Saccharopolyspora erythraea: one gene and its partner. Each later gene encodes a partner of the first gene's protein in a complex. Links are inferred from orthologs where the notes say so. Each region holds a gene or a part of one and is shown in the gene's direction. Other genes may lie near its edges. The genes, in order: dnaN and HUO13_RS31245.

Evidence for each region.
Region 2: the proteins of dnaN (region 1) and HUO13_RS31245 are in contact, whole or in part, in a solved structure (PDB 1OK7), measured with the Escherichia coli proteins. The link is inferred for Saccharopolyspora erythraea from one-to-one orthologs.

The regions. Positions count from the first base shown.
Region 1 is NZ_CP054839.1:2,044-16,898, forward strand. What follows is about bases 103-3,073. They hold dnaN (DNA polymerase III subunit beta), read left to right. Parts: upstream 103-1,011; coding sequence 1,012-2,136; downstream 2,137-3,073. Other genes in these bases: gnd (phosphogluconate dehydrogenase (NAD(+)-dependent, decarboxylating)), read left to right, coding at 2,202-3,073. Also shown: more of gnd, read left to right, coding at 3,074-3,083; DNA replication/repair protein RecF, read left to right, coding at 3,242-4,417; HUO13_RS00025 (DciA family protein), read left to right, coding at 4,524-5,045; gyrB (DNA topoisomerase (ATP-hydrolyzing) subunit B), read left to right, coding at 5,902-7,875; gyrA (DNA gyrase subunit A), read left to right, coding at 8,031-10,526; HUO13_RS00040 (DUF3566 domain-containing protein), read left to right, coding at 10,581-11,393; HUO13_RS00060 (TetR family transcriptional regulator), read right to left, coding at 12,253-12,852; HUO13_RS00065 (carotenoid oxygenase family protein), read left to right, coding at 12,964-14,406; HUO13_RS00070 (RND family transporter), read left to right, coding at 14,567-14,855. UniProt on the Escherichia coli protein: Confers DNA tethering and processivity to DNA polymerases and other proteins. Acts as a clamp, forming a ring around DNA (a reaction catalyzed by the clamp-loading complex) which diffuses in an ATP-independent manner freely and bidirectionally along dsDNA.
Region 2 is NZ_CP054839.1:6,986,529-7,001,240, forward strand. Bases 5,223-8,050 are described here. They hold HUO13_RS31245 (DNA polymerase IV), read left to right. Parts: upstream 5,223-5,886; coding sequence 5,887-7,215; downstream 7,216-8,050. Other genes in these bases: HUO13_RS31240 (hypothetical protein), read right to left, coding at 5,460-5,726; HUO13_RS31250 (hypothetical protein), read right to left, coding at 7,331-8,050. In the rest of the region: HUO13_RS31210 (class I mannose-6-phosphate isomerase), read left to right, coding at 1-980; HUO13_RS31215 (ATP-binding cassette domain-containing protein), read left to right, coding at 1,042-1,806; HUO13_RS31220 (ABC transporter permease), read left to right, coding at 1,806-2,846; HUO13_RS31225 (ABC transporter substrate-binding protein), read left to right, coding at 2,897-3,868; HUO13_RS31230 (AAA family ATPase), read left to right, coding at 4,026-4,757; HUO13_RS31235 (TipAS antibiotic-recognition domain-containing protein), read right to left, coding at 4,776-5,192; more of HUO13_RS31250, read right to left, coding at 8,051-8,113; HUO13_RS31255 (acetyl-CoA C-acetyltransferase), read right to left, coding at 8,198-9,385; HUO13_RS31260 (hypothetical protein), read right to left, coding at 9,608-10,612; mce (methylmalonyl-CoA epimerase), read left to right, coding at 10,766-11,206; HUO13_RS31270 (TetR/AcrR family transcriptional regulator), read right to left, coding at 11,563-12,234; HUO13_RS31275 (SPW repeat protein), read right to left, coding at 12,388-12,735; HUO13_RS31280 (M protein), read left to right, coding at 13,201-14,712. UniProt on the Escherichia coli protein: Poorly processive, error-prone DNA polymerase involved in translesion repair and untargeted mutagenesis. Copies undamaged DNA at stalled replication forks, which arise in vivo from mismatched or misaligned primer ends.

The DNA.
Region 1 (14,855 bases):
CGCCGTCGGCGCTACCGATGCGGCGGCCGGCCGTCCGCAGTCGTGTGGACGGCTCCGATCAGGGTCCCGGGGCGCGGTTGGCCAGGCGCGCGGAGAGCGCGCGGCGGTTCCGATGACCCCGGCTTCGGACGTCAGATCTTTCTGTCGACCCACCCCGGCGCGACCCCACCGCCCCAGCAGAAAAGTTCCGCAGCATCCGCCGGCGCCCGCGATACCCCGGATTCGACTACTGCGCGTCCCGCGGTAACGCCACCGCGTACACGGAAATGCTTCCAGGGCACTGGTTCTTTTCTGGGGCCCCGGGTGTTCTTCGCCTCACCCCCGCGCCAGAAAAACCCGCCGCGGCGCCAGCTGTCCACAGTCGACCCATCCCCAGACCTGACCTGGAGTTCTCCCCAATCCACCCACAGGCTGTGCACAGCCGACCCACAGGCTCCGGGCAGTTGATCACAGGAAACCCACAGATCCGCCCACACCCCGATCGGTGGAGATGGGGAAAATCCGCAGGGGATGGGTACAACTCGGGCCCCAGCTGTGGATGGGGGTGTGGACAACTGTGGATGGCTGTGGATGAACCTGGGGGAGGCCGAAGTTGTCCACCACCCGAAGGAACCATCCACCGGTTACACCCAGTGTTCATCCACAGTCCGACCCGCCGCACCACCAGCGCAAACAGCGGCTGTCCCCACAACCCACAGCCCCTATTACTACTGCGCTCTTTTCTTCTCTTGAAAGAAAAAAGAAAAGAAGAGAAGGGGCGGTGGACAAGTGGACAACTCGCGGTGGCGGGGTCGACCGCTCCCGCCGAGTGCCCCGACCCGGATGCGGCGTTCACCGCGAACGCTCTACGGTGGAACTCCCGCGAAGGCCGGTAGCCGCTCTTCGTGCTCGCCGCAGTCGCGCGGGACCGCTGCGACGGCGTCCGCGCCCGAAGCGGTTCGACCCCGAAGTGCCCAGGCTCGACCACAGTTCTCCGGCAGCCGAGCCACGGCTGAAACCGAAAGGACACCCATGAAGATCCGCGTGGAACGCGACGGTCTCGCCGACGCCGTCGCCTGGGTGGCGCGCAGCCTGCCGTCGCGGCCGCCGGTGCCGGTGCTGGGCGGAGTGCTGCTCGACGCCAGCTCAGGTGAGGCGCTGACCATCTCGGGCTTCGACTACGAGGTCTCGGCGCAGGTCACGATCGACGCCTCGATCGACTCCACCGGCCGCACCCTGGTCTCCGGCCGGCTGCTGGCCGACATCACCAAGGCACTGCCGAACCGCCCGGTCGAGATCACCGTCGACGGCTCGCGCGTGACCATCACCTGCGGCAGCTCGCGGTTCAGCCTCCCGACGATGCCGGTCGAGGACTACCCCGAGCTGCCCGCGATGCCCGACCACGCGGGTTCGGTTCCCGGAGACCTGTTCAGCGAGGCCGTCTCCCAGGTCGCGGTCGCCGCGGGCAAGGACGACACGCTGCCGATGCTCACCGGCGTGCGGATGGAGATCAACGCCGACCGGCTGACCATGGTCGCCACCGACCGGTTCCGGCTCGCGATGCGCGAGTTCACCTGGGAGCCCGGCTCCAGCATCGAGGACACCTCCGTGCTGGTGCCGGCCAAGACGCTGTCGGACTCGGCCAAGACCCTCGGCACCGGTGGCAACAAGGTCGAGATCTCGCTGGCCTCCGGCGACGGCCTGCTCGGCCTCTCCGGCAACAGTCGCCGCAACACCACCCGGCTGCTCGACGCGGAGTTCCCGAAGTACCGCCAGCTGCTGCCCTCGGAGAGCGCGGTGACCGCGATCGTCGACGTCGCGCCGCTGGTCGAGGCGATCAAGCGCGTCTCGCTGGTCGCCGAGCGCGGCACCCAGGTGCGGCTGGAGTTCTCCGACGCGGGCCTGCGCCTGACCGCCGGCGGCGACGACGAGGGCAGCGCGGAAGAAGAGCTGCCGGTGGAGCTGGTCGGTGAGGCGCTGACGATCGCGTTCAACCCGGCCTACCTGCTCGACGGCCTGGGCGCGCTGAAGTCGGACCGCGCGCAGATGCTGTTCACCACATCGAACCGACCGGCGGTGCTCAAGCCGGTCGGGGAAGATGGGGAGGTGGCGGAGGGCTACCTCTACCTGCTCATGCCGGTTCGCCTGCCCGGCTGAACCGCGAGCACGTGCCAAGCGGTGGCACGCGCCACCGATTACGGAATCGTTCTAGGGAGATCGGGTTGCAACTCGGACTTGTCGGTCTCGGCCGGATGGGTTTCAACATGCGCAAGCGGCTGCGCGCCGCTGGCCACGAGGTCGTCGGCTACGACCGGAACCAGGAGGTCAGCGACGTCGCATCGATCGCCGACCTGGTGCAGAAGCTGTCCGGGCCCCGGATCGTGTGGATCATGGTTCCGCATGGCGACCCGACCCGGCAGACCGTGGAGGAGCTCGCCGGGCTGCTCTCGGCGGGCGACCTGGTGATCGAAGGCGGCAACTCCAAGTTCACCGATGACCAGGCCAACGCCGCGCTGCTGGTGGAGAAGGGCATCAAGTACGTCGACGTCGGCGTGTCGGGCGGTGTCTGGGGCGCGGACAACGGCTACGGCCTGATGGCGGGCGGTGACGCCGAGGACGTCGAGCGGGCGATGCCCATCTTCGACGCCCTGCGTCCGGAGGGCCCGCGCGACGAGGGCTTCGCGCACGCGGGGCCGGTCGGCGCGGGGCACTACGCGAAGATGGTGCACAACGGCATCGAGTACGGCCTGATGCAGGCATATGCCGAGGGCTTCGAGCTGCTCGCGGCCTCCGACGTCGTCACCGACGTCCCCGCGACCATCAAGGCGTGGAGCCGCGGCACCGTCGTCCGGTCCTGGCTGCTCGACCTGCTGGTGCGGGCGCTCGAGGAGGACCCGGAGCTGGAGCAGCTGCGCGGTTACGTCAGCGACTCCGGCGAGGGCCGCTGGACGGTGGAGGAAGCGATCAACAACGCGGTGCCCGCTCCGGTGATCACCGCCGCGCTGTTCGCGCGCTTCGCCTCCAGGCAGGACGACTCGCCCGCGATGAAGGCGGTCTCCGCGCTGCGCAACCAGTTCGGCGGGCACTCCGTCCAGAAGAGCTGATCGCCGCTGAGTCCGGTGCGCATCCGCGAGGGCGCGCACCGGACCCACCGCGCCACATCGATTTGTCGACAAATCGATCAGTCGTCGTATCGGCTCCGGTCATGCCCGCTCGGTGAACCGCACCGCGCGGGCGGCACCCACGACTATGTTGGACCGCCGTGTACGTCCGCCATCTCCAAGTGACCGACTTCCGGTCCTGGCCGCACGCCGACCTGACCTTCGAGCCGGGGCCGACCGTGCTGGTCGGCTCCAACGGCCAGGGCAAGACCAACCTGGTCGAGGCGCTCGGCTACGTAGCCACGCTCGGCTCGCACCGGGTCGCCACCGACGCACCCCTGGTGCGCTACGGCACGCAGCGCGCGGTGGTGCGTGCCGCGGTGGTCAACCACGGGCGCGAGCTGCTGGTCGAGCTGGAGATCACCCCGGGCAAGGCCAACCGCGCGCGGATCAACCGCGGTGCGGCCGGCAAGCCGCGCGATGTGCTGGGAATCCTGCGCACGGTGCTGTTCGCGCCGGAGGACATGGCGATGGTCCGCGGCGACCCGGGCGAGCGCAGGCGGTTCCTCGACGACCTGCTCGTGGCCCGTGCTCCCCGTTATGCGGGCGTGCGCTCGGACTACGACCGCGTCCTGCGGCAGCGAAGCGCGCTGCTCAAGTCGGCCGGCGCCGCCAAACGCGGTGGGTCGGGCGGTGACCTGCGCACCCTCGAGGTCTGGGACAGCCACCTCGCGCGCTACGGCTCCGAGCTGCTGGCCGGTCGGCTGGACCTCGTCGCGGCCATCGCACCCCATGTGACCAGCGCGTACGCCAACGTCGCGGCCACCGCGGAGGAGACCGCGCCCTCGGGCCGGGTCGCCGACGTGCGCTACCGCAGCAGCCTGGGCGACTCGCTTCCCGAGGGCTACGGGGTGCCGCGGAGCGAGCCGGCCGACGTCGAGGTGCTGGAGAAGGCGCTGCTGGCCGAGCTCGAGCGGGTCCGGCAGCAGGAGCTGGAGCGAGGTGTGTCGCTGGTCGGGCCGCACCGCGACGACCTGGAGCTGATGCTCGGCGAGCTGCCGGCGAAGGGATACGCCAGTCACGGTGAATCGTGGTCGTTCGCCCTGGCGTTGCGCCTGGCTTCCTACCACCTGCTGGCGGAGGATGGCGCGGAACCGGTGTTGATCCTCGATGATGTCTTCGCCGAGCTCGACCGGCGCCGCCGCTCGCGGCTGGCCGAGCTGGTGGCGGGCGCCGAGCAGGTGCTCGTCACGGCGGCGGTGGCGGAGGACGTCCCGGAGGAGCTCACCGGCGTCCGCTTCGACGTACGCGAAGGTGAGGTGCGGCGTGTCGAATGAGCAACTCGGTACACGCAGGGTGACGCCGCACACACCTAACGAAGCCGAACTACCCACATCTGGGGATAACTCTGTGGATGGTGTGGATAACTCTGCGGACACCGGGATGGCGATGGGCACCGACGGTGCCGCGCTGAACGGTCCGGACCTGGCGCGGGCGGCGCTGCAGGCGGCCCGCGAGCAGTCGAAGGCGAAGCGCTCGACGGCCCGCCGCCGCTACGGCGGTGCTGGTCAGCGGCGGCGCCGGAGCTGGTCGGGGCCGGGCGCCGACGACCGCGACCCGCAGCCGCTGGGGCGGCTCGCCTCCCGGATGGCGGCCGACCGGGGCTGGGCGGACCGCCTCTCCGGCGGTCGCGTGTTCGGGGAGTGGTCGACCCTGGTGGGCGGTGACATCGCCGAACACACCAAGCCGGTCGCGCTCAAGGACGGTGAGCTGAGCGTGCAGGCCGAGTCGACGGCGTGGGCCACCCAGCTCCGCCTGCTCCAGCGCCAGATCCTCAAGCGCATCGCCGACGGCGTGGGCAAGGACGTCGTGCGCCGCATCAAGGTCCAGGGCCCGGCCGCGCCGAGTTGGCGCCACGGCCCCCGCCACATCCCGGGCCGAGGCCCCCGCGACACCTACGGCTGACCCGCGTCCGTGGCCCCGCGCCCGTGGTCGCTGGCGGCTGGGCTCGCGAACCCTGCACGGGGATACGGATCGGCGACCAACCCGGTCATCACCGACTCGGTCGCGAGGTACTCGTCGCGGCTGAACCGAGCACAGCCACTGACCGCGCTGTGACCAGCGCAAACGACACGCCCGCGCATTGAGTCAGCGAGGCCGGCCACTGGCCGGCGCCCCGCTACCCCGCTCGATCCTCATCCCGCCCCCACCCCGAACCCCCGGGCCACCATCCGGGCCACCGCGGGTTCCCTCCAGCCCGCTCGCCCGAACCGCCACGCCCCAACCACCCGAAAGCGGTGAATCCAGGACCCGCCGCCGCGCCTCTTCCTCATAGCGGGGTTGCGCCCGCCGTCGGCGCGGGTCGAGGCCCCTTCCAATAAGAGGTGTGAGGGCGGGGTGGGATTCGCCGCGGGGGTGAATCGCACCCGTTAGGTGGCCTGGACCACTCCGGTGGTGCTGTTGTGTCGCGGGTGTCCGGGGCCGTTGGTCGGCGGGGCGCCGAACGCCTCGCAGGAGGTTCGCTGGGGCCGTTGCCGCTCTCCGATGGTGTCCTGATCCGATTTCTCGACTCTGTGAGCAAGTCAGGGGTGTCCTTGCCCTACTTCTGTCGGGCGGGACCAGTAGAATCGATTGGAGGGGCGCGGCTCGGCTCCCCCGGCACCGCCCGACGGCCGCCGGGCGACGGGCGGCGCACCGCTGAGGTTCGGCCATCCGTGTGACGCCGTTCCGCACTGGTCCCGATGCTGTGCAGCGGCGCAAGTGGGCTCCGCCCACCGGACCACCCTGACAGAACAGCCTGCTCTAGGAGACACCGAGGCCCGTGGCATCGAAGAAGAACGACTACAGCGCTTCCTCAATCACCGTTCTCGAGGGCCTTGAGGCAGTCCGCAAGCGTCCCGGCATGTACATCGGCTCGACCGGTGAGCGCGGCCTGCACCACCTGGTGCAGGAGGTTGTGGACAACTCCGTCGACGAGGCGATGGCCGGCTACGCGACGAGGGTCGAGGTCACGCTGCTGGCCGACGGCGGCGTGCGCGTCGTCGACGACGGCCGCGGCATCCCGGTCGACATGCACCCCGTGGAGAAGAAGCCGACGCTCGAGGTCGTGCTGACCGTCCTGCACGCGGGCGGCAAGTTCGGCGGGGACAGCTACGCGGTGTCCGGTGGTCTGCACGGCGTCGGCGTGTCCGTGGTCAACGCGCTCTCCACGGCCCTGGAAGCCGAGATCCACCTCCATGGCCACGTCTGGCGGCAGCGCTACGAGGACTCCAAGCCCGTCCACGACCTGCAGAAGGGCGAGGCCACGAAGCGGACCGGGACCACCATCACGTTCTGGGCGGACCCGACCATCTTCGAGACGACCAGGTACAACGCCGAGACGATCTCGCGCCGCCTGCAGGAGATGGCGTTCCTGAACAAGGGCCTGACCATCGTCCTGCGCGACGAGCGCGCCGCGGAGGAGCACGAGGGCGGCGAGGACGCCAGCGGCAGCGCCGCCCGCGCCACCGAGCGCACCTTCCACTACCCGGGCGGGCTCGAGGACTTCGTCAAGCACATCAACGCGACCAAGGAGCCCATCCACAAGAAGGTCGTGGCGTTCAGCGCGTCCGGCAAGGGCCACGAGCTGGAAGTCGCGATGCAGTGGAACTCCGGCTACAACCAGTCGGTCTACACCTTCGCCAACACCATCAACACCCACGAGGGCGGTACCCACGAGGAGGGCTTCCGGTCCGCGCTGACCCGCGTGGTCAACGCCTACGCCAAGGACAAGAAGCTCCTCAAGGACAAGGACGGCAGCCTCACCGGTGACGACGTCCGCGAGGGCCTGGCCGCGATCGTGTCGGTGAAGGTGTCCGAGCCGCAGTTCGAAGGCCAGACCAAGACCAAGCTCGGCAACACCGAGGTCAAGTCGTTCGTGCAGACCAACGCCTTCGAATGGCTCGTCGACTGGTTCGAGCGCAATCCAGCCGAGGCCAAGGTCATCGTCAACAAGGCCGTCTCCTCGGCGCAGGCGCGCATGGCCGCCCGCAAGGCCAAGGAGCTGGTCCGCCGCAAGAGCGCGATGGACATCGGCGGCCTGCCCGGCAAGCTCAAGGACTGCCAGTCCAACCAGCCCGACGAGTGCGAGCTCTACATCGTCGAGGGCGACTCGGCCGGTGGTTCGGCCAAGGAGGGCCGCGAGTCCCGCTTCCAGGCGATCCTGCCGATCCGGGGCAAGATCATCAACGTTGAGAAGGCGCGCATCGACAAGGTCCTCAAGAACAACGAGGTCCAGTCGATCATCACCGCGCTGGGCACCGGCATCCACGACGAGTTCGACCTGTCGAAGCTGCGCTACCACAAGATCGTGCTGATGGCCGACGCCGACGTCGACGGCAAGCACATCCAGACGCTGCTGATGACGCTGCTGTTCCGGTTCATGCGCCCGCTGATCGAGCACGGCCACGTCTTCCTGGCCCGCCCGCCGCTCTACAAGATCAAGTGGCCGCGGTCGGAGCCGGAGTACGCCTACTCCGACAAGGAGCGCGACGCGCTGCTGGAGGCGGGCGCCGCGGCGGGCAAGAAGCTGCCCAAGGAAGACGGCATCCAGCGCTACAAGGGTCTCGGCGAGATGAACGCCGACGAGCTGTGGGAAACCACCATGGATCCGGCGACCCGGCTGCTCATGCAGGTCACCCTCGACGACGCGGCGACGGCCGACGAGCTGTTCAGCGTGCTGATGGGCGAGGACGTCGAGGCCCGGCGCTCGTTCATCACCCGCAACGCCAAGGACGCGGGTCTGCTCGACATCTGACATTGCGGTCACCTGCCATCCCCCGAGGAACCTTTGCCATGGCCAGTCCCCAGCAGTGCCCCGTTTGCAACGGAACGGGAAAGGTCCGAGGGAATACTTGCCCGCGTTGTGGCGGCGCAGGAACACGCTGACCCGCCTGAAAGGAATCCCCACTCGTGACGGAAACCCTGCCGCCGGAACACGGCCGGATCGAGCCGGTCGACATCCAGCAGGAGATGCAGAACTCCTACATCAACTACGCGATGAGCGTCATCGTGGCCCGTGCCCTGCCCGACGTGCGCGACGGGCTGAAGCCGGTGCACCGGCGGGTGCTCTACGCGATGTACGACTCCGGCTACCGGCCGGACCGCGGCTACGTGAAGTGCTCGCGCGTCGTCGGCGACGTCATGGGCAACTACCACCCCCACGGCGACTCGTCGATCTACGACACGCTGGTCCGGCTGGCGCAGCCGTGGTCGATGCGGCACCCGCTGATCGACGGCCAGGGCAACTTCGGTTCGCCCGGCAACGACCCGGCCGCGGCGATGCGGTACACGGAGTCGCGGCTGATGCCGTTGGCGATGCACATGCTCGCCGACATCGAAGAGGACACCGTCGACTTCTCCGACAACTACGACGGTCGCAGCCAGGAACCCGACGTCCTGCCCGCGCGCATCCCGAACCTGCTGGTCAACGGCGGTGGCGGCATCGCGGTCGGGATGGCCACCAACATCCCGCCGCACAACCTGCGCGAGGTCGCCGACGGCGTGGTCTGGGCGTTGGAGAACCCGGAGGCCGACGACGAGGCGCTGCTGGAAGCGCTGATGGAGCGGATCAAGGGCCCCGACTTCCCGACCCGGGGCCTGATCATGGGCACCAACGCGATCGCCGACGCCTACCGCACCGGCCGCGGTTCGATCAAGATGCGCGCGGTGGTCGACGTCGAGGAGGACACCAAGGGCCGCACCTCGCTGATCGTCACCGAGCTGCCGTACCAGGTCAACCCGGACAACCTGATCGAGAGCATCGCGGCGATGCACCGCGAGGGCAAGCTCACCGGCATCTCCGACATCGCCGACGAGTCCAACAGCCGGCGCGGCATGCGCATCGTCATCACCCTCAAGCGGGACTCGATCCCGAAGGTGGTGCTCAACAACCTCTACAAGCACACCCAGCTGCAGTACACCTTCGGCGTCAACATGCTGGCGCTGGTGGAGGGCGTGCCCCGCACGCTGCGGCTGGACCAGGTGATCCGCCACTACGTCAAGCACCAGGTCGAGGTCATCGTCCGGCGCACCCGCTTCCGGTTGCGCAAGGCCGAGGAGCGCGCCCACGTCCTGCGCGGTCTGGTCAAGGCGCTGGACATGCTCGACGAGGTCATCAACCTCATCCGCGGGTCCCAGACGGTCGACGACGCGCGCACCGGCCTGATCGACCTGCTCGAGATCGACGAGGTCCAGGCGAACGCGATCCTGGAGATGCAGCTGCGCAGGCTCGCTGCCCTGGAACGGCAGAAGATCGTCGACCAGCTGGCCGAGATCGAGCGCGAGATCGAGGACCTCAAGGACATCCTCGACAAGCCCGAGCGGCAGCGCCAGATCATCCGCGACGAGCTGATGGCCATCGTGGAGAAGCACGGCGACGACCGGCGGACCAGGATCGTCCCGCACGAGGGCGAGGTCTCCATGGAGGACCTCATCGCCGACGAGGACGTGGTCGTCACCATCACCCGGACCGGCTATGCCAAGCGCACCCGGACCGACCTGTACCGGGCGCAGAAGCGCGGCGGCAAGGGCGTGCAGGGCGCACAGCTCAAGCAGGACGACATCGTGTCGCACTTCTTCGTGTGCTCGACCCACGACTGGATCCTGTTCTTCACCAACAAGGGCCGCGTCTACCGCGCAAAGGCCTACGAGCTGCCGGAGGCCAACCGCACCGCGCGCGGGCAGCACGTGGCGAACCTGCTCGCGTTCCAGCCCGACGAGCACATCGCCCAGGTCATGCAGATCAAGGACTACACGGCGGCGCCGTACCTGGTCCTGGCGACCCGCAACGGGCTGGTGAAGAAGTCGCGGCTCACCGACTTCGACTCCAACCGATCGGGTGGTCTCATCGGCGTCAACCTCAAGGACGACGACGAGCTGGTCGGGGCCGTGCTGTGCTCTGCCGACGACGACCTGCTGCTGGTCTCGGCCGAGGGGCAGTCGATCCGCTTCCACGCCAGCGACGAGGCGCTTCGCCCCATGGGCCGGGCCACCTCCGGTGTGCTGGGCATGCGCTTCAACCACGGGGACGAACTGCTCGCGATGGGTGTCGTCCGTCCGGACCGCTACGTGCTGGTCGCGACCGACGGTGGATATGCGAAGCGGACGCCCATCGACGACTATCCAGTGCAGGGTCGCGGCGGTAAGGGAGTGCTGACGATCCAGTACGACAGGAAGCGTGGCAGGCTGGTCGGGGCGCTCATCGTCGAAGTGGATGATGAGCTCTACGCGATCACCTCGACCGGTGGGGTCATCAGGACCACCGCCAAGGAGGTGCGCAAGGCCGGCAGGCAGACGAAGGGTGTTCGTCTCATGAACCTCGGGGACGGGACCTCGGTGGTCGCGGTCGCACGCAATGCCGACGAGGCCGCCGATCCCGACGCCGCCGGGCCGGAGCAGCAAAAATAGGGGAGCGGGTAACCACACCGCCACAGGCCACCGACGATCATCGAAGGATCGCTCGTGACACCTTCCGAGAAGCCGGAGGAATCGGCATCGCAGTCCAAGGACGCGAGCCGGACCTCGGTCATCACGCAGTCCGAAGAAGCCAACGAGTCCACCGCCGAGCGGGGCACGCCGGCCGCTGAGGACCAGGCACCGAACCACGGCGAGGAGGCCGCCGCGCTCGACGGCACCGACGCACCTCCGCCGTGGCAACGTGGTGCGGCCACCTCCTCGGCCGGTGACCAGCCCTCGTGGCCCACGGAGCAGCCTGCCGGGACCTCCGGGTCCCCGGCGGGTGCCGGCGGCGCGCCGGACTCCGAGGACACCCAGAAGATCCCGCGGCCCGCGCAGGAGCAGGAGACCGCCCGCAACGAGGTCCCGCAGTCGTCCTCGGGCGGCCGGACCGCGGTGACCTTCGGGTCCACCGGGCGGGCCACCACCGCGGGCAGCGCCAGACGTCCCAGCCGGGGACCGAGGCGGGCCAGCCTGCAGGTCAAGCGGATCGACCCGTGGTCGGTGCTCAAGCTCGCCCTGGTGCTGAGCGTTGCGCTGTTCTTCGTGTGGATGATCGCGGTGGCGGTGCTCTACGGCGTCCTGGACGGCATGGGCGTCTGGGACCAGCTCAACGGCACCTTCACCGAGCTCACCCAGCCCGACGACGCGGCCGCCGAGCCGCTGATCAGCGCGGGCCGGGTGTTCGGCGTCGCCTCGATCATCGGGGCGATCAACATCGTGCTCATCACGGCGCTGGCGACGGTGGCCGCGTTCATCTACAACGTGGCCGCCGACTTCGCCGGTGGCGTCGAGGTGACGCTGTCCGAACGGGAGTGACGCGCATGTGGCGGTTTCCGCTGGGCAACCGCCACATGCACCCCCCGTTTCGGAGCGCTCCGAGCGTCATGTAATGTTTGGAGCGCACCAGGGGCCTATAGCTCAGGCGGTTAGAGCGCTTCGCTGATAACGAAGAGGTCGAAGGTTCAAGTCCTTCTAGGCCCACCACCCCGTGTCGACGAACTGATCCGGAACGACACGGGCCAACGCCGTGCTAGGAGGCGACTGAAGTGAAGAAGCTGATCGCACTCGCCGTGGTTGCTGGTGCCGTTCTGTTCGTCGTCCGCCGCAACCGCGCGGCCAAGGCCGAGGCCGACCTCTGGCGCGAGGCCACCGCGGAAGCCTGAGCCGGCCGGCGAACCGACTCCGCCTCCACTCCTGCACTTCCCCGAGCGGAAGCAGGTCGGGGCGGAGTTCATGTCGTTCGAGGGTCGGTTGCCATCGCGGCGGACAGCCAGCAGACGGTGACCGGCGCCCGACGCCAGGGGACGTAGCTCAATTGGCAGAGCACCGCCTTTGCAAGGCGGGGGTTAGGGGTTCGATTCCCCTCGTCTCCACTCTCGGGTTGTTCGGTGCTTCGCACCTTCCCCGGGCTTGATTTCTTTACGGGGGCCGAGCCCCCGTAGACCCCCACGGTGCGGTGGTCGCTTCTGACCGGCTTCGCACTTTCTTCTCTTTCCCGGCCTGGTCTTTGACCAGCCCCTTCGGTTCCCCTGGGTTTGCGGTGGGTCGTTCATTGCGGCGGGTCGCTTTTCCGAGTGGGCGCCGATTCAGTTGTTTCGTTGGCACTGGTTTTCGGGGTGGATTGGGCTTTTGAGTCCGGACTGCCCGTTTCGCCGTTTGAAGTTTGGTCCGGTATTCAGCGATCAGCAGTGGTCGTTGTTTGCCAGCCGGAGAGGCCGGCTCGGATGGCGCGTTCGAACATGTCGTCTTCCACGTCGGGGAGCAGGTTGCTCAGCTCGAGCGAGACCAGGCCGTGGACGTGGGCCCACAGGGCGGAGGCGACCAGGGTGGGGTCGGCGTCGACGAGCCTGCCCTGCTCGACGCACTGCCGAACGGTTTCCAGCAGCGGCTCGAAGGCGTCGTGGCCTGCCCGGCGGACGGCGTCGTCCTCCTCGGCGGTGCGCCGGCGGTCGAACATCGCGCGGTAGTAGTGCGGGCCCTCCAGGGCACTGGCCCGGTAGGCGTGGCTCAAACGGACCAGGTGCTCCACGATGTCGTCGTCGGCGGGCACCGCGCGCAGCCGCTCGGCCAGCCGGCGGAAGCCCTCCTCGTACAGGGCGTGCAGCAGCTCGTCCTTGCCGCCGAACAGCGAGTAGACGGCGCTTGTCGAGGTGTCGGCCGCCTTGGCGAGGCTGCGCAGGCCGAGCGCGTCGGCACCGCCTTCGGCGAGCAGTTCGCCCGCGCGGTCGAGCAGCCGCAGCCGCAGCGTCTCGTCGTGGACCCTCTTGCGCCCCATCCCGGCAACATAACATAACAGTGTTTTGATTCTCGGGTGGTGCCTGAGGTGGGCTTTCGTCGTCGACATGGGGTTTGACGTCGTTTCCAAACAGTGTTACATAACTATGTTATGAGCACACGGACGCACACCGACGACACACCCGCCACCGGCTTCGCGCAGGGGTTCGCCAGCCTGGAGAACGAGGTCGAGGCCGCCGAGCTGCCGGTGACCGGAGAACTCCCGGAGTGGCTCAGCGGCGAGCTGTTACGCAACGGCCCGGCGAAGTTCGAGGCCGGGCGCAGGCGGTTCCGGCACTGGTTCGACGGCCAGGCGATGCTGCACCGCTTCGCCATCGCCGACGGCAGGGTGGCCTACCGCAACCGCTTCCTGGACAGCCCGGCGTTTCGCAGCGCCCGCGACGGACGCATCCGCTACTCGGAGTTCGCCACCGATCCGTGCCGCTCGCTGTTCGCGCGGCTGTTCACCCGGTTCCGCCGCAGCGAACCCTCGGCCAACGCGTGCGTCAACGTCGTGCCCAACGGCGACGACACCTACGCGGCGTTGACCGAGATCCCGATGGCCGTGGACTTCGACCCGCACACCCTGGAGACCATCGGGATATCCGGGTACGACGACCGCATCGGCGGCAACGTCACCACCGCGCACCCGCACCAGGCCCCGCGCACCGGCGACCTCGTGAACTACGTGCTCCGCTTCTCCCGGCAGAGCGAGTACCGGATCTACCGGCAGCGGCCGGATGGCCGGACCCGGGAGCTGGTCGCGTCGGTTCCCACCGAACAGCCCGGCTACCTGCACAGCTTCGCCATCACCGAGGACCACGCGGTGCTCGTGGAGTTCCCGTTCGTGGTGAACCCGCTCGCGTTGCTGCTGAGCGGCAAGCCCTTCATCGAGAACTACCGCTGGCGCCCGGATCTCGGGACGCGGTTCATCGTGATCGGACTGGACGACGGGTCGGTGCGCAGCGTCCGCACCGAGGAGGCGTTCTTCGCCTTCCACCACATCAACTCCTATGTGGACGGTTCGGAGCTGGTGGTCGACGTCTGCGCGTATCCGGACTCGGGTGTTGTCGACTCCTTCTACCTGGACCGCCTGCGTTCGGGCGCGCGGATGCCGGTGCCCGCGCCGATGCGGTACCGGGTGGACCTCGACGCCGGGACCGTCCGTTCGCGACACCTGGCCGAAGAACCGCTGGAACTGCCCGGGATTTCGTACGGCCGCCGCAACGGCCGGCCCTACCGCTACGCATACGGCGTCGGCATGCGCGGGCGCGACGGACGTGACTTCCTCGACCAGCTCGTGAAGATCGACGTCGAGGAAGGGCGGTCGAGCACGTGGTACGAGCAAGGCTGCTACCCCGGCGAGCCGGTTTTCGTTCCCGCCCCGGAACCGGAGGCCGAGGACGACGGCGTGGTGCTGTCGGTCGTCCTCGACTCGGCCGCCGGCCGCTCCTTCCTGCTCGCGCTCGACGGCCGGTCGTTCACCGAGATCGCCAGGGCCGAGGTGCCGCACGCGATCCCGTTCGGCTTCCACGGCCAGTTCAGCAGCCGGTGACCAGCGGATACGCCGCCAGAGTAGATCGAGCCCTTGACAACGGTGATCGATCCGTTCTTCCCTGGCAGCGCTTCGGAACCTGGGGAGGGGAGCGCGTCATGCACATCCCGGTCCACGCTCCACATCCGCGGCGCGCTGCGCGTCCGGTGCCGGCGGCCCGATGAACGCGACGCGGTCGGATGAGCGGGACGGTGGTCCGTTAGCCCGCCTGAGCAGATTCGTCGTCCGCAGGCGAGGTGCCGTCGTCTGCGCGTGGGTGGCGCTGGCCGCGCTGCTGAACGTGCTGGTACCTCAGCTCGAGGCGGTGATCGGGCAGAGCCGCGTCCCGTTCGTCCCCGACGGCGCACCCTCGGTGCGGGCACTGCCCGAGATGGACCGCAGGTTCGGCGGTGAGGGCGCCAACAGCCTCGTGTTCGTCGTCATGGCCGACGAAGGCGGTCTGTCCGAAG
Region 2 (14,712 bases), 7.0 Mb from region 1 along the record:
ACCGGGGCGGCGCGTCCATCGCGGCCCTGCGCGGTGCCGGCGACGACCGCGACTTCGGCCCCGAGGACTGGGTGGCCTCGACCACCACGCGGTTCGGGCAGCCCGAGGCCGGGTTGTCACGGCTGCCCGACGGCAGGCTGCTGCGCGACGCCGTCGCCGCGGCGCCGGAGTCGTGGCTGGGCGCCGACCACGTCGGCGACTTCGGCGACAGCACCGCCCTGCTGGTCAAGCTGCTCGACGCCGGGCAGCGGCTGCCCGTGCACTGCCACCCCTCCGACGGCTTCGCCAAGCAGCACCTGGGATCGCGCTTCGGCAAGACCGAAGCGTGGATCGTGGTCGGCACCACCGGCCCGAACCCGGTGGTGTACCTGGGTTTCCGGGAGGACGTCGCGTCGGAGACCGTGGCGCGCTGGGTCGCCACCCAGGACTCGTCGGCGATGCTGGGCTCGCTCAACGAGATCCCGGTGAAGCCCGGCGACACCGTGCACGTGCCCGCGGGCACCCCGCACGCGATCGGCGCGGGGGTCTTCATCGTCGAGCTCCAGCAGCCGACCGACTTCTCGATCACGCTGGAGTGGCAGGGCTTCCTCGCCGACGCCGAGGGCGCGTTCCTCGGCATGGACCACGAAACGGCCCTGCGGACGGTGAACCGGACGGGATTCGGCGACGCGACCCTCGCCTCGCTCATCAAGCGCACCGCGGGCCAGAACGACCCCCGCGTGCCCCTGCTCGCCGAGGACGCCGCCGAGTTCTTCCTCGCCGACCGGCTGCACCCGCGCGGCGGTCTCGAGCTCGACCCGTCCTTCGGAGTGCTGATCGTTCTCGACGGTGCGGGAACACTGCGTGCGGAGAGCGGTCCGGCGACCGAGCTCCAGCGCGGCAACACCGTCGTCGTGCCGCACTCGGCAGGAACCGCGGTGCTCGAAGGCGAGCTCACCGCCGTGCACTGCCGCCCACCCGCTCCGCGCGGAACGCGCTGACCCGCGCGCTCCCCGGGCGGTGCGCGTCCGGGGAGCACGCGGCCGCTTCGAGGAGGAACCCATGAGCCAACCGCTGCTGGAGGCGCGCGAGCTCGTCAAGCACTACGGGAGCGTGGAGGCGCTGCGCGGCGCCTCTTTCTCGGCCCACCCCGGCGAGGTCGTCGCGCTCATCGGCGACAACGGGGCGGGCAAGTCCACACTGGTCAAGTGCCTCTCCGGGGTCGAGCAGCCGGACTCGGGGTCCATCGAGGTGGCCGGGAAACCGGTTGCCCTCGACTCCCCCGGCGCCGCCCGCTCCCACGGCATCGAGACCGCCTACCAGGACCTCGCGGTGGCACCGGACCTCGACCCGGCCGCGAACCTGTTCCTGGGGCGGGAGATCCGCCGCGGTGGCCTGCTGGGCAAGCTCGGCATGCTCGACAAGCCGGCGATGCGCACCCGCGCCGCCGAGCAGTTCGAGAAGTTCGGCGTGACGTTGCAGAACCTCGACGTGCCGATCGGCTCGCTCTCCGGCGGCCAGCGCCAGAGCGTCGCGGTCGCGCGCTCGGTGGCGTGGGCGGACAAGCTGGTGTTCATGGACGAGCCGACCGCGGCGCTCGGCGTGGTGCAGCGGGAGCGGGTCCTCGACGTCATCCGCCGCGTCCGCGACTCGGGCATCGCGGTGGTGCTGATCAGCCACAACATGCCGGAGGTGCTCTCGGTCGCCGACCGGGTGGAGGTGCTGCGGCTGGGCAGGCGGGTGGCGCGGTTGCGCGCCGCCGACGCGACCCTGGAAGACCTCGTCGGCGCCATGACCGGTGCCCTGTCCACGGAGGACGAGAGCTGATGAGCGCCACCCAGAAGACTCCGGTGCAGGCCGCCCCCGACGACGCGCCGAAGGGCCTCGCGGCCCGGCTCTCCGGCTCCAACACGCTGTGGACCGGTCTCGTGCTCGTCGCGCTGTGCCTGCTGTTCAGCGCGCTGCGGCCGGACGCCTTCCCCACCCTGTTCAACATCCAGACCCTGCTGGTGCAGGCCGCGCCGCTGCTGATGCTGGCGGTCGGGATGACCTTCGTGATCATCACCTCCGGCATCGACCTGTCGGTCGGTTCGGTGCTGGTCTTCGCCGGCGTCGTCTCGGCGCAGACCATGGAGGCGCTCTCCGGCGGCGACGCGACCCACGCCGGCTGGGGCGTCATCGCCGTCGGGCTCGTGGTCGCGCTGGCGGGCGGCGCGGTGTGGGGCGTGCTCAACGGCTTGCTGGTCGCGGTTGCCCGGGTGCCCGCGCTCATCGTCACCCTCGGCTCGTTCGGCGCCGCTCTCGGCGCGGCGCAGCTGCTGACCAACGGCATCGACGTCCGGACCGTGCCGACCGCGCTGCGCCAGACCCTCGGCACCGGCACCTCCTTCGGCGTGGTGCCGAACCTGGTCATCCTGGCGGCGGTGGTCACGCTGCTGGGGGCCTGGCTGTTGCACACCACGGTCTTCGGCCGCTACACCTACGCGATCGGCTCCAACGCCGAGGCCGCCCGGCGCTCCGGAATCAGCGTCACCCGCCACCTGGTCGCGGTCTACGCGCTGACCGGGGTGCTGTCGGGCCTGGCCGGGTTCATGTCGCTGGCCTACTTCGGCACCACCACGATCAGCGGGCACAGCAACGACAACCTGAACGCGATCGCCGCGGTCGTGCTCGGCGGCACCAGCCTCTTCGGCGGTGTCGGCACCGTGCTGGGCAGCGTCATCGGCGTGTTCATCCCGGCGGTGCTGGACACCGGCTTCGTGATGGCGGGCGTGCGCCCCTTCTGGCAGCCGATCGCGGTCGGCGCGGTGCTGGTCGCGGCGGTCTGGATGGACCAGCGGCGAAGGCGGGCGCGCAACAGCCGCTGAACCCCGGACTCCGGCAGAACTTTCGACACAACGGCGTGTGGAGGTAAACGATGAGAAGGCACATCCTGGTGGCGGCTTCGGTGCTGCTGCTGGCCGGCTGCGGCTCGGGGCAGATCGGCGACACCGGTGGCGGCCAGACCGACCCGAACAACAAGAACCTCGCCCTGCTGACCGGGATGCGCGGCGAACCGTTCTACGTCTCCATGGAGTGCGCCGCCAAACAGCAGGCCGCCGCCGCGGGCTACAACATCAACGCGCAGGCCCCGGAGAAGTTCGAGCAGGCCGAGCAGTCCCAGATGCTGACGGGCATCATCGGCACCCGGCCGGGTGCGGTGATCATCGCCCCCACCGACGACAAGGCGCTGGCCGCGCCGTTGCAGCAGGCCAAGAACAACGGCGTCCAGGTCGTGGAGGTCGACACCGCCCTGGAGGACCGCTCCATCGCCGTCGCGTCGCTGTCGTCGGACAACTACGCGGGCGGCAAGCTCGCCGCCCAGACCCTCGCCCAGCTCACCGGCGGCAAGCCGGGCGCGGTGCTCGCGCTCAACACCAAGGCGGGCACCTCCACCACCGACGAGCGGGCCAAGGGCTTCGAGGAGGAGATCGCCAAGCACCCGAACCTGCGGGTGCTGCCGACCCAGTACACCGAGAACGAGCCCGCGACGGCGGCGCAGATCGTCTCGGCGACCCTGGCCGCCAACCCAGACCTGGTCGGGGTGTTCGCCACCAACCTCAACACCGGTGAGGGCGCGGGCACCGCGCTTGCCAACGCCGGGCGGTCGGGCCAGGTGCAGCTCGTCGGCTTCGACGCCAGCCCCAAGCAGGTCGAGGACCTGCGCAACGGCCGTGTGCAGGCGCTGATCGCGCAGGACCCGGCGGCCATCGGCCGCGAAGGCGTCGACCGCGCCATCGCGGCGATCAAGGGCCAGCCGGTCGAGCGGGAGACCAAGACCAACATGATCGCCATCACCAAGGACGACATGCAGGCCCAGTCGCAGTACTTCTACAAGTCGGAGTGCTGACCTCGCCGGACACCTGCGCCCCCGCTGCGGCTACCCGTGGCGGGGGCGTTCGCCGTCGGTGGGCGCGGTTCGTCGGACGCCGGTCCGCCGGTGGAGGCGAGGCGGTCGCGAGCGCTACAGCCGGCCGGTCGTCGGTGGCGGCTGGTAGGAAGGCCGGGTGCTCGTCCGCCGCGCCTACATCCCCCAGGCCCACCGGCCCGGCTCGTTCGACGCCTGGCCCTACACCGTGCCGTGCGTGGCCGAGCTCGCCGAGCACGGGCTGACCTTCGACTCGCCGGTCACCATGCTGGTCGGCGAGAACGGCTCGGGGAAGTCGACGCTGGTCGAGGCGATCGCCGAGGGGTTCAAGCTGGACTCCCACGGCGGCAAGGCGGGGCGCAAGTACGCCAACGACCGGCCCCGGACTCCCTTGGGCGAGGTCCTCAAGCTGGAGACCACCGCGGCGGGCGCCCGGATGCTTTCGGGCCCCCGCAACAGGAAGAAGGGCTTCTTCCTGCGCGCGGAGACGGCGTTCGGGCTGCTGAACAGCGTCAGCGGGCTCCCCGGCTACTGGGACGACGACACCGGCACCATGAGCCACGGCGAGGGGTTCCTGACCGTCTTCTCCGCGATGTTCCGCGAGCGCGGCTTCTACGTCCTCGACGAGCCCGAGGCCGCGCTGAGCTTCACGTCGTGCCTGCAACTGGTCGGCCTCATGCGCGAGCTCGCGCGAAGCGGGGCGCAGGTCGTCTGCGCCACCCACTCGCCGATCCTGGCCGCCACTCCGGGCGCCGACATCGTCGAGGTCGGCGAGCACGGCACGCGGCGCACCGAGTGGGCCGAGCTGGACGTGGTCGACCACTGGCGCCGCTACCTCACAGACCCCGATCTCTACCTGCGGCACATGTGACCCGGCCGCCGTCGTCGCTCAGCGCAGGCGGGACCAGGCGTAGGCCGTCATCGCGTCCCGCATGTAGGCGGCCATGCCACGGGGCTTCTTGCGCTCGATCCGGTGGCGGAACTTGGGGTGGCTCACGTAGAGCGTGGCCAGGCGCAGGTAGGAGTCGCGGTCCGGGGTCCAGAAGTGGCAGATCCACCGGTAGTGGTCGTGGATGGCGTGCTGCGTGCGCGGGTCGTTGTCGGGCACTCCGGTGCTGAACAGCTCGGCGATGCGGGCGCTGATGCGGTTCCAGTCGCGGCCGATCTGCTCGGGCGTCGGGCCCTGCGGCCTGCCGCCGACCACCCTGGTCGCCTGCGGCGTCATGTGACCGACCAGCGCGGTGCCGTCCTCCACCGCCTCGGCCTGGTCAAGGCCGGATCCCCGGTACGACTCCTGCGGCTGCACGACGTCCGCTCCTCCGTTCCGCACGCGGCGAGGCCACCGGAATCGGACACGCGCGGTGACGCACACCACGCGCGGTCCAACTTCGGTGGCCACCTGTTCCGGGGAACAGTAACGGAGGGGAACGCGCGTCGACGCCGGGTTGCCCGATCCGAGTCCCGGCTGTGATGACCCGTCTGCCAACCTGCCCGGGGCAGATCAGCGGTCGGAGACGCGGGTCAGCCCCAGCGCCCTCAGGCCGAGACGCGGGGCAGCCCGAGCGATCCGCCCTCAGCCCGAGACGGACCCGTCTTCGCCGCTGTCGTCGCGGGTGCCGGCGGCCCCTTCGCCGTCGCTGGAGTCTTCCTCGGCGCCGGTCTGCGCCTGCTCGGCCGGCGCTTCGGCGGGCTGCGCCGCGTCCCGGTCCGGCGGTGCGAGGAAGACCACACCGCGCTCGAGGTCCAGCGGCCCGCCCGGGTCGTGCTCGCGCCCGGGGGCGCCCTGGTCGCCCTCGTGCCTGAGCTTGCGGCCGGGGAAGAGTGCACCGACAAAGCCCATGGAGATCATCTCCGTCGGATCGGCGATCGCTGACCGGAGACATCATCCTCCGGAAACACCATCCTACCGGCGGACCAGCGGTCCGATTCGCGTTCGGCGGGCGGGCTGCTCCTCCGGTGCCGACTCCTGCGATGTCGGTCGCGCACCGTTCAATGGAGTCATGCGGAGGTGGGTGCTGCACATGGACATGGACGCGTTCTTCGCGTCCGTGGAGCAGCTCACCCGGCCGACCGTGCGCGAGCGGCCGGTGCTCGTCGGCGGCCTCGGGCCGCGCGGCACGGTCGCCGGCGCCAGCTACGAGGCCCGCACGTACGGCGCGCGGTCGGCGATGCCGATGGCCGAGGCGCGGCGGCTCTGCCCGGTGGCGGTGGTGCTGCCGCCGCGGTTCCGGGTCTACTCGGCGGTCAGCGAGCGCGTGCTGGGCATCGTGCGCGACGTCTCGGCCGTGGTGCAGCAGGTGTCGATCGACGAGGCGTTCATGGAGCCCGCGGAGCTGGCCGGCGCCGAGGCCGCCACCGTCGAGGACTTCGCGGCCCAGCTGCGGGCGCGGGTGCGGCGCGAGACCGGGGTGACCGCGTCGATCGGCGCCGGCTCCGGCAAGCAGCTGGCCAAGATCGCCTCCGGCCTGGCCAAGCCCGACGGCGCGCTGGTGGTGCCGCCGCAGGAGGAGATCGAGCTGCTGTCCGCGCTGCCGGTGCGCAAGCTGTGGGGTATCGGGCCTGTCACCGAGGGGAAGCTGCACCGGATCGGCGTGCACACCATCGGCGAGCTGGCCGCGCTGCACCTGGGCGACGTCACGTCCCTGCTCGGTCAGGCGCACGGCACCGAGCTGCACCGGCTCGCCCACGGCATCGACGACCACCCCGTCGAGGAGCGCGCGGAGGCCAAGCAGGTCAGCGCCGAAACGACCTTCGACATCGACATCACCGACCGGACGCGGCTGCTGGCCGAGGTCGCCGGGATGGCCGGCAACGCGCACCGCAGGCTGGTCTCCTCCGGCCGCGCCGCCAAGACGGTGACGGTGAAGGTCCGCGACTCCGACTTCACCACCATCAGCCGGGCCGAGACGTTCGCCAGCGCCACCAGCGACGCCGCCACGCTCGCGGCGGCCGCGCGCAGGCTGACCTCGGTCGCGGTGCCGCCCGGCACCCCGATCCGGCTGGTCGGGGTCTCCTACTCCGGTCTGGCCAACTCCGAGCAGGAGGCGCTGTTCGAGAGCCCCGGCTCCGAGGTCGTGGTCAGCACCCAGTCGGTCGAGCAGACCCCGACGGCCGAGCCGGCACCGGCGCCGCGGGGTTGGCGGGCGGGCGACGACGTGTGGCACGACGAGCACGGCCACGGCTGGGTGCAGGGCGCCGGGCTGGGACGGGTCACGGTGCGGTTCGAGACCGCGACCACCGGGCGCGGCGTGGCGCGCACGTTCGCCTCGGACGAGCCGCTGCTGCACCCGGGCGACCCGCTCGACAGCCTCGGTTGGCAGTCGGACTGACGAGCGCTCCGCGTGGCCACCCAGGGGCGGTTCCAAGCGGCGCGTGCGGTGTGGGATTCAGCCCGGACCCCCGCGCAAACCGCCCCTGAAAGGTCCCCGGCGTGAGAAGCCCTGGTCAGGAAGCCGTCGGCGCAGGCAGCTCGCGCTTGTAGTGCCCGACCCACTTGCGCGGCGCCACCGTCTGCACGGCGTGTTCGACCGAACGCGCCAGCTTGCTGAACGGCGGCAGGTGGAAGCGGTACCGCTCGCCTGGCAGGCCGGGCATCGACGGCGGCTCCTCGATCCGCCAGCGGTCGAGCTCCGGGTGCCGGGAAGCGAAGCCGGCGTCGGCTGGGTAGAACTCCAGCGCCACCCTGCGGTCCGGCGGGACCGACCGGTTGTGCTGGATCCACGGCAGGGTGCCCACGCCCACGGCCGCGATCTCGTCCCACGACACGCCCACGACCTCACCGCGCGTGCGGGCGTAGAAACCGCTGCGGTCGAACAGGAAACCCCGGCTGCTGAGCATGCCCCGCGACGAGGTCGCGAACCACAGGAAGATCACGCCGAACACGAGCTGCCAGATCCACATGCCGACCGTTGAGCCCTTGTTCGCCAGCGTCGCCGCGCACAGCACGGTGAGCAGACCGCTGATGCCGCCACCGATCAGCAGCGTGCGGAAGCTGCTCGCGCTGACGTCGACGTCCTGCGCGTCGGCGCCCAGCACCACCGGCACCGACCGGCCCGGCGGTGGTGCGGAGTGCGGGGGCTGCGCGCGGACGGTCCGGTCCTCGACCCGCGCGGCCCCCTCCGAGGTGTAGCGCGCGGTACCCCGGTCACCGGCCTCGCCCCGAGGCACCGTCGCGCGTTCGTCGTTCACCCGGTCGGCCCGCTGCCATCCGCCTGGAAGCCACTTCATGGCCCCCAGGGTAGCGGCGACCCGTCCAGTTGATCATGTTCCTACCCGGATTTCCGGGTTGACTCAGGGTTTCCCCGGGTTCGGTCAGCTCCGCGGCACGCGCACGACGAGCGCGTCACCCTGACCGCCGCCGCCGCACAGGGCCGCCGCGCCGGTGCCGCCACCGCGCCGCTTGAGCTCCAGCGCCAGGTGCAGGGCGAGCCGGGCGCCCGACATGCCGATCGGGTGACCGAGGGCGATCGCGCCGCCGTTGACGTTGACCTTGTCCTCGCTGATGCCCAGCGCCTTGGTGGAGACCACGCCGACCGCGGCGAACGCCTCGTTGATCTCGACCAGGTCGAGCGCGCCGGGCTCCAGGCCCTCCTTGGCACACGCCGCCCTGATCGCGTTCGACGGCTGCTCATGCAGGCTCGCGTCCGGACCGGACACCACACCGTGCGCGCCGATCTCGGCCAGCCAGCTCAGGCCCAGCTCCTCGGCCTTGGCCTTGCTCATCACCACCACCGCGGCGGCACCGTCGGAGATCTGCGACGCCGAACCCGCCGTGATCGTGCCGTCCGGGGCGAACGCCGGACGCAGCTTGGCCAGGCCCTCGGCGGTGGTGTCCGGGCGCACGCCCTCGTCGGTGTCGACCACGACCGGGTCGCCCTTGCGCTGCGGCACGCTGACCGGCGCGATCTCCTCGGCGAACACACCCGAGTCCGCGGCCGCGCCCGCCCGCTGGTGGGAGCGGGCGGCGAAGGCGTCCTGCTCCTCGCGGGTCAGGCCGTAGCGGGAGTTGTACTTCTCGGTCGAGGAGCCCATCGCGACCTGGTCGAACGCGCAGAACAGGCCGTCGTGGGCCATGTGGTCCAGCATCTGCACGTCGCCGTACTTGAAGCCCTCACGCGACTTGGCCAGCAGGTGCGGCGCCTGGGTCATCGACTCCTGGCCACCCGCGACCACGATCTCGAACTCGCCCGCGCGGATGAGCTGGTCGGCCAGCGCGATCGCGTCCAGGCCCGACAGGCACACCTTGTTGATCGTCAGGGCCGGGACGTCCATCGGGATGCCCGCCGCCACCGCCGCCTGCCGGGCGGGGATCTGCCCGGCGCCCGCGGTCAGCACCTGGCCCATGATCGTGTACTGCACCTGCTCCGGCGCGACCCCGGCGCGCTCCAGGGCGGCCTTGATCGCCACCCCGCCGAGCTGGGCGCCGGAGAAGTCCTTGAGCGAGCCGAGCAGCCGCCCCATCGGGGTACGCGCCCCGGCCACGATCACAGAAGTTCCCACCGCTGCCTCCCGGTCCGTTCGTCGACGTGCTGCGTTGCCGCGTCGCACCACCATCATGGGGTCTCGGACGCACTGGGGACCATACCCAGCGTGGCACGCGGTGCCGCTTGTGAGGACGCCCACAGGGCGGGACGCGATGCGACTGGCGCTGACACCAAGACGCGCTTGACCTCGGCGAACCGCCCGAACCCCGACGGCGCGGGCGGCTCGCCGATGCGCTGGTCAGCAGTTCCCGCGTCCCGCGGTCGTGTCGCACAACGTCGTCTCGTCGGCCCACGAGAGCTTGCTGCGCGCGTTCACACCGAGCTCGCGCGAGGCGGAGACGTCACCACTCGCGCCGGAGTCGCCCTTGAGCCAGTAGCGGACCTCGTATTCCTTGCCGCCCTCGGCGTAGGTGAAGGCGTAGAACGGCGCGGGCACCGGTGCCGGCCCGAAGTCCGGCGAGGTCCAGGCGTCCTCGCCCTCGGCCTTGGCCGGGTCGACGTACAGGCAGTCGTACTGGGCTCCCCCGTAGGTGCACTTGCGCGGCTCGGCCCCGCCGTAGCGGCCCACGCCGTCCACCTTCGTCACCTGCTGCGAGCCCAGCCGCTGGAAGATCTTCTCGCAGGCGCCGCCGTCGCAGGCGTGCCAGTCCTTCCAGGCCGCGGAGCGGGCCGACGCCGTCGACGCGCCGCCGTTCACCGCGTCGCAGAACTTGCCGAGCATGTAGGGCGCCATCTTCTGGGCCGCCGTCACCGAGTCGATGGCGGTGGCGGCGGTCTCCTTCGCGCCGAGCCCCGCCGAGTCGAGCTGCCAGATGCCCACGCCGGGGTTGAAGAACAGCCCGTCGGCCCGCTGCTCCGGATCGGCCAGGGACGCCTGGTCGTCGTATCGGGACAGCGTCATGGGCGAGGGCGGTTCGCCCGACCCCGCCACCTCCGGCCAGGTGGTGGCCAGCGTCAGGTTCGTCGCCGCCTCGGCGCTGACCTGGCATTCCGCCTGCTCCACGGCCTTGGCCGCGGCGGCCTGGACCGCGGCGTAGGGCTCGGCGCCGAACTGCAGCGGCGCGTTGTCGGCGACCCACGCCCGCTCCCGTTTCAGCCGGACTTCCTCGGGATTCTCCCTGCCACCGCCCGAGATGGTTCCGTCTCCCCCGGCAGCCGAGGCGACCGGTGCGAACACCGTGGTGGCCCCCAGCAGAACGGCGAGCAGAACGGAGCACGGGCGGACAGGTTGCTTGATAACCATAGTGCCCCCTTCGGTCGTGAATTATCGACATGCTCGTTCGCGACGTGCTCGCCGAACTCCACCGATCGGGGCAACTCGATCAAGGAAAGAGACTGTTCATTTGCCGCTTTTCACCTGTTTCCCGCCACATCGGACGCGGGCTAGGCTCGCGGCATGCACGAGGATCTGAGCGGGCTGGTGACCGCCATCGACCACGTCGGCATCGCGGTGCCCGACCTGGACGCAGCCATCGAGTTCCAGCGGCGGACCTTCGGTCTGGAGGTCGCCCACATCGAGGTCAACGAGGAGCAGGGCGTGCACGAGGCGATGCTGCGCGCGCCCGGCGACGCCTCGGGTGCCACGCAGATCCAGCTGCTCGCACCGATGCGGGAGGACTCCGCGATCGCGAAGTTCATCGACCGCAGCGGGCCCGGACTGCAGCAGCTCGCCTACCGCGTCACCGACGTCGAGGCGGCCGCAGAGGCGTTGCGCGCCAAGGGTTTGCGGCTGCTGTACGACTCGCCTCGGCGCGGTACCGCCGACAGCCGCATCAACTTCGTGCACCCGAAGGACGCGGGCGGCGTGCTCGTGGAACTGGTCGAGCCGGCGCGGTAACGACACGGAGTGCCGCGGCCCGCCGGGAGGTGGCGGATGCGCGGCACTCCGATGTGGACACCGATGGGGAGACGTCGTGGATTTCCGTCCGTGACGTCGAGCCGCGGCCCCGCACGGAGGCGTGACACGCGAAAGTGCGTGACGCTGCGCTTCTGCTGACCGAGCGTGCGGCGAACCCACTCGACAGCGCGCGAGCGCGTTAGCGCGGAAGCGTGGCACGCGGGTTCGCGGTTCGAGGTTCGCGGCTCGCGGCTCGCGGCTCGCGGGAGTCCCAACCGCGTCGTGCGAGCGGCGCCGCGAGAACGTCACGGCAACTCGAGCGGCGCCGCGAAACGGGGCCGCGAGAGCGACATGGGTCAGGCGGGCTTCGGGGCCTTCGTCATCCCGCCGACGCTGAGTTCCAGAGCACGCGCGATGAAACCGATCTCGCGCTCCAGCTCGTCGTCGTGCTCTCCGCGGCGCGCGACGGACTGCCGGTAGTTGATCAGCCGCGCGAACAGCATCGCGGCGGTGTCGATGTCGCCGCCCCTGCGGCCTGTCGGCAGCGCCGCCTCCAGCACTCGCCTGACCTGGTCCACGACGGTCTGGAAACGCGTCTGCAACGCCTCCCGCAACGCGACGTGGGTGTCGGCCTCCCGCCACAGCAGGTGGCTCAGCAGCAGCGACGTCTCCAGCCGCGTGTCGAACTCGAGCACCAGCCTGCGCAGGCTGCCCGCGACGTCACCGCGCACCGCGACCCGGTCGGACTCGACGTCCTCCTCCGGCAACCGGTCGACCAGCGCGGTCAGCAGATCCTGCTTGTGGCGGAAGTAGTAGTGGATGAGCCCTTTGGGCACCTGGGCGCGCTCCGCGATGCGGGAGGTCGGCGTCGCGTCGAAGCCGTGCTCGGCGAACAGCTCACCTGCCGCCGTGAGGATCCGCTCGCGCGCACACGCCTCCTGGTCCGTGCCGCCGGGTCCGGGTTCGTCCGATTTGGACCGCCGGCCCGGCGCGTTCGGCTCGTTCGCCGCACCTGGTGCCCGTGCCATCGGCGCGACCTCCAGCCTCCGGACCGCATCCGGTGTGGAGCACCTTCGCCTGTCGCTGCATATGCAGCCCTGGAAAGCCGCCGTCCGCCGAGGTGCGGCGCGGTCCGGAGTACTGCCCCGGACCGCGCCGGCCTCGCCCGGACGCCACCTGCGTCAGTGCTGTCCGGCCACTCCCCGCTGGTGTGCGGCGTTGGCCTCGGGGAGCGCGGCGGCACCGGCGATCACGGCCAGCACGCCGACCACCCAGGAGGTCCACGCGGCGCCCATGTAGTCGGTGTAGCCCAGCGCCCATGGCGAGATGAACAGCAGGACTCCGAGCAGCATGTGGGCGTACTCGCTGGTCATCGAACCCGGCATGGCCAGCGACCACACGCTGGCGATCACCAGCAGCGCGCCCAGCGCGATCATCGCCGACATCGCGTTGCCGTTCGTGGACGTCCACAGCGTCGCGAGCACGAGGTAAGCACCCAGTACCACGCCGACCCAGTCCTGCCACCGCATCCACGGCTTAGCAGTCGCACCTTCGGACCTACTGGCCACGTCGATCACCTCCACAGACGGGATGTCCTACTCCAAATGGTCGTCTTGGTTGGCCAGCCGGTCAAGCCTCCCCGAACGGGTATTTTTCCCCGTTTGAGCGGCATATTCTGCTCACCGTCTACTCGACTACCTACCGCAGTCGAACCTCGGGCACCCAATTGGAGCTAGTCCAAACGGACTAGTCTCCAAACGCTTGGTCATCATCCCGCGACCGCGCTCCGATCCCCGGCGGGACGAAAGGCCCACTCCGGCCGGACCGCCGTTTTGCGACCGCTGCCGACACCCCCGCGGCACCCGGCGGACCGGGCCCCGCGACACACCCACGCCGCCGCCTGTCGCCCACCTGGAGACGAGCGCGCCACAAAATCCGGTCATCAGGCCCACACCTCCCACAACACGGCCGGGTTCCAGGTAGCGTTGGGTGCCATGGGCCTTGCCGACGACCGTGACCTGCTACCACTGGGATCAGGCTTCGACCTCGCTCGAAAGAACGGGTACGACCGCGCACAGGTCGACGAACACCTCGAGCGAATCGACGCCGATCTCCGGATCCTCACCGCCGATCGGGATGCCGCCGTCTCCCAGGCGAACGATCTGTCCAAGCAGCTGGAGTCGGCGCGTTCGGAGATCGAGAACCTGCGCGGCCAGGTCGAGCGGCTGTCCAAGCCGCCGACAACGCTGGAGGGGCTCAGCGAACGGTTGCAGCGCATGCTGCGGCTTGCCCAGGACGAGGCCAACGACATCCGCGCCCGCGCGGAGAAGGACGCCGCCGACACGCGCGCCCGGTCCGAGGCCGAGGCGAGCAACCTGCGCACCCGCTACGAGAAGCTGATCGCCGAGGTCGACAAGCGGCGCGGTGAGATGGAGACCGAGCACCGCGCGCTGATGGACAAGGCCAAGGCCGAGGCCGAGCGGATCACGCGGGAGGCCGAGGAGAACCGCAAGCGCGCGGACGAGGAGTCCGAGGCGCGGCGGGTCCAGGTCGAAGAGGACTTCGAGATCGCCATGGCGGCCCGGCGGACCGAGTCCATGCGCACCCTCGCCGAGCAGGAGGCGACCAGCAAGGCCGACGCCGAGCGCCGCGTGCGCGAGGCCACCGAGGAGGCCAACCGGCGGCTGCGCGAGGGCACCAACGAAGCGCACCGGCGGGTGCGCGAGGCGACCGACGAGGCGAACCGGCTGGTCAGCGACGCCACCGCGAAGTCCGAGAAGCTCACCCGCGAATCCACCGAAGCCGCCGAGAAGCGCGAGCGCGAGTCCACCGACGCCGCGACGCGCCGCGAGCAGAAGTCGCAGCAGGTGGCCGAGCGGATGGTCCGGGAGGCCACCGACAAGTCCGAGCTGATGGTCAAGGAGTGCACAGAGGAGGCCACCCGGCTCATCGACGACGCCAAGCGCCAGAGCAAGCGGCTGGTCGACGAGGCGACCCAGGAGCACAAGCGGCTGCTGGACGAGGCCGACCGGGAGAGCAGGCGGCTGGTCGACGAGGCCCGCCAGGACGCCGAGCGGCGGCTGGGCGCGACGACCGAGGAGGTCCAGCGCAGGCTCACCAAGGCCGACGAGCAGGTGCACTCGCTCACCGAGCTGCGCGACACCGTCGCGGCGAAGCTGCGCGACGCCGCCGGGCTGCTCGGCCAGACCACTCCGCTGCTGGAGCGGCTGGCCGAAGAGGACACCGAGGAGGCCAAGCTGCGGGAGGCCGCGGCCGAGGCGCGCGAGCAGGCGCGCAAGGTCGCCGAGGCCAACGTCGCGGCCGACCGCCCGGGCGGCGGCTCGGGCCCGGAGGGTGCGGCCGGTGCCTCCGGCGACGGCGGATCGTCCGGCAACGGCGGTGGCACTTCCAAAAACGGTGGTGCGTCGGCCAACGGTGGTTCCTCCGGCACTGGCGCAAACAGCGGCGGTACGGCGAACTCCGGCCACGGCGGGGCGCAGTCCCAG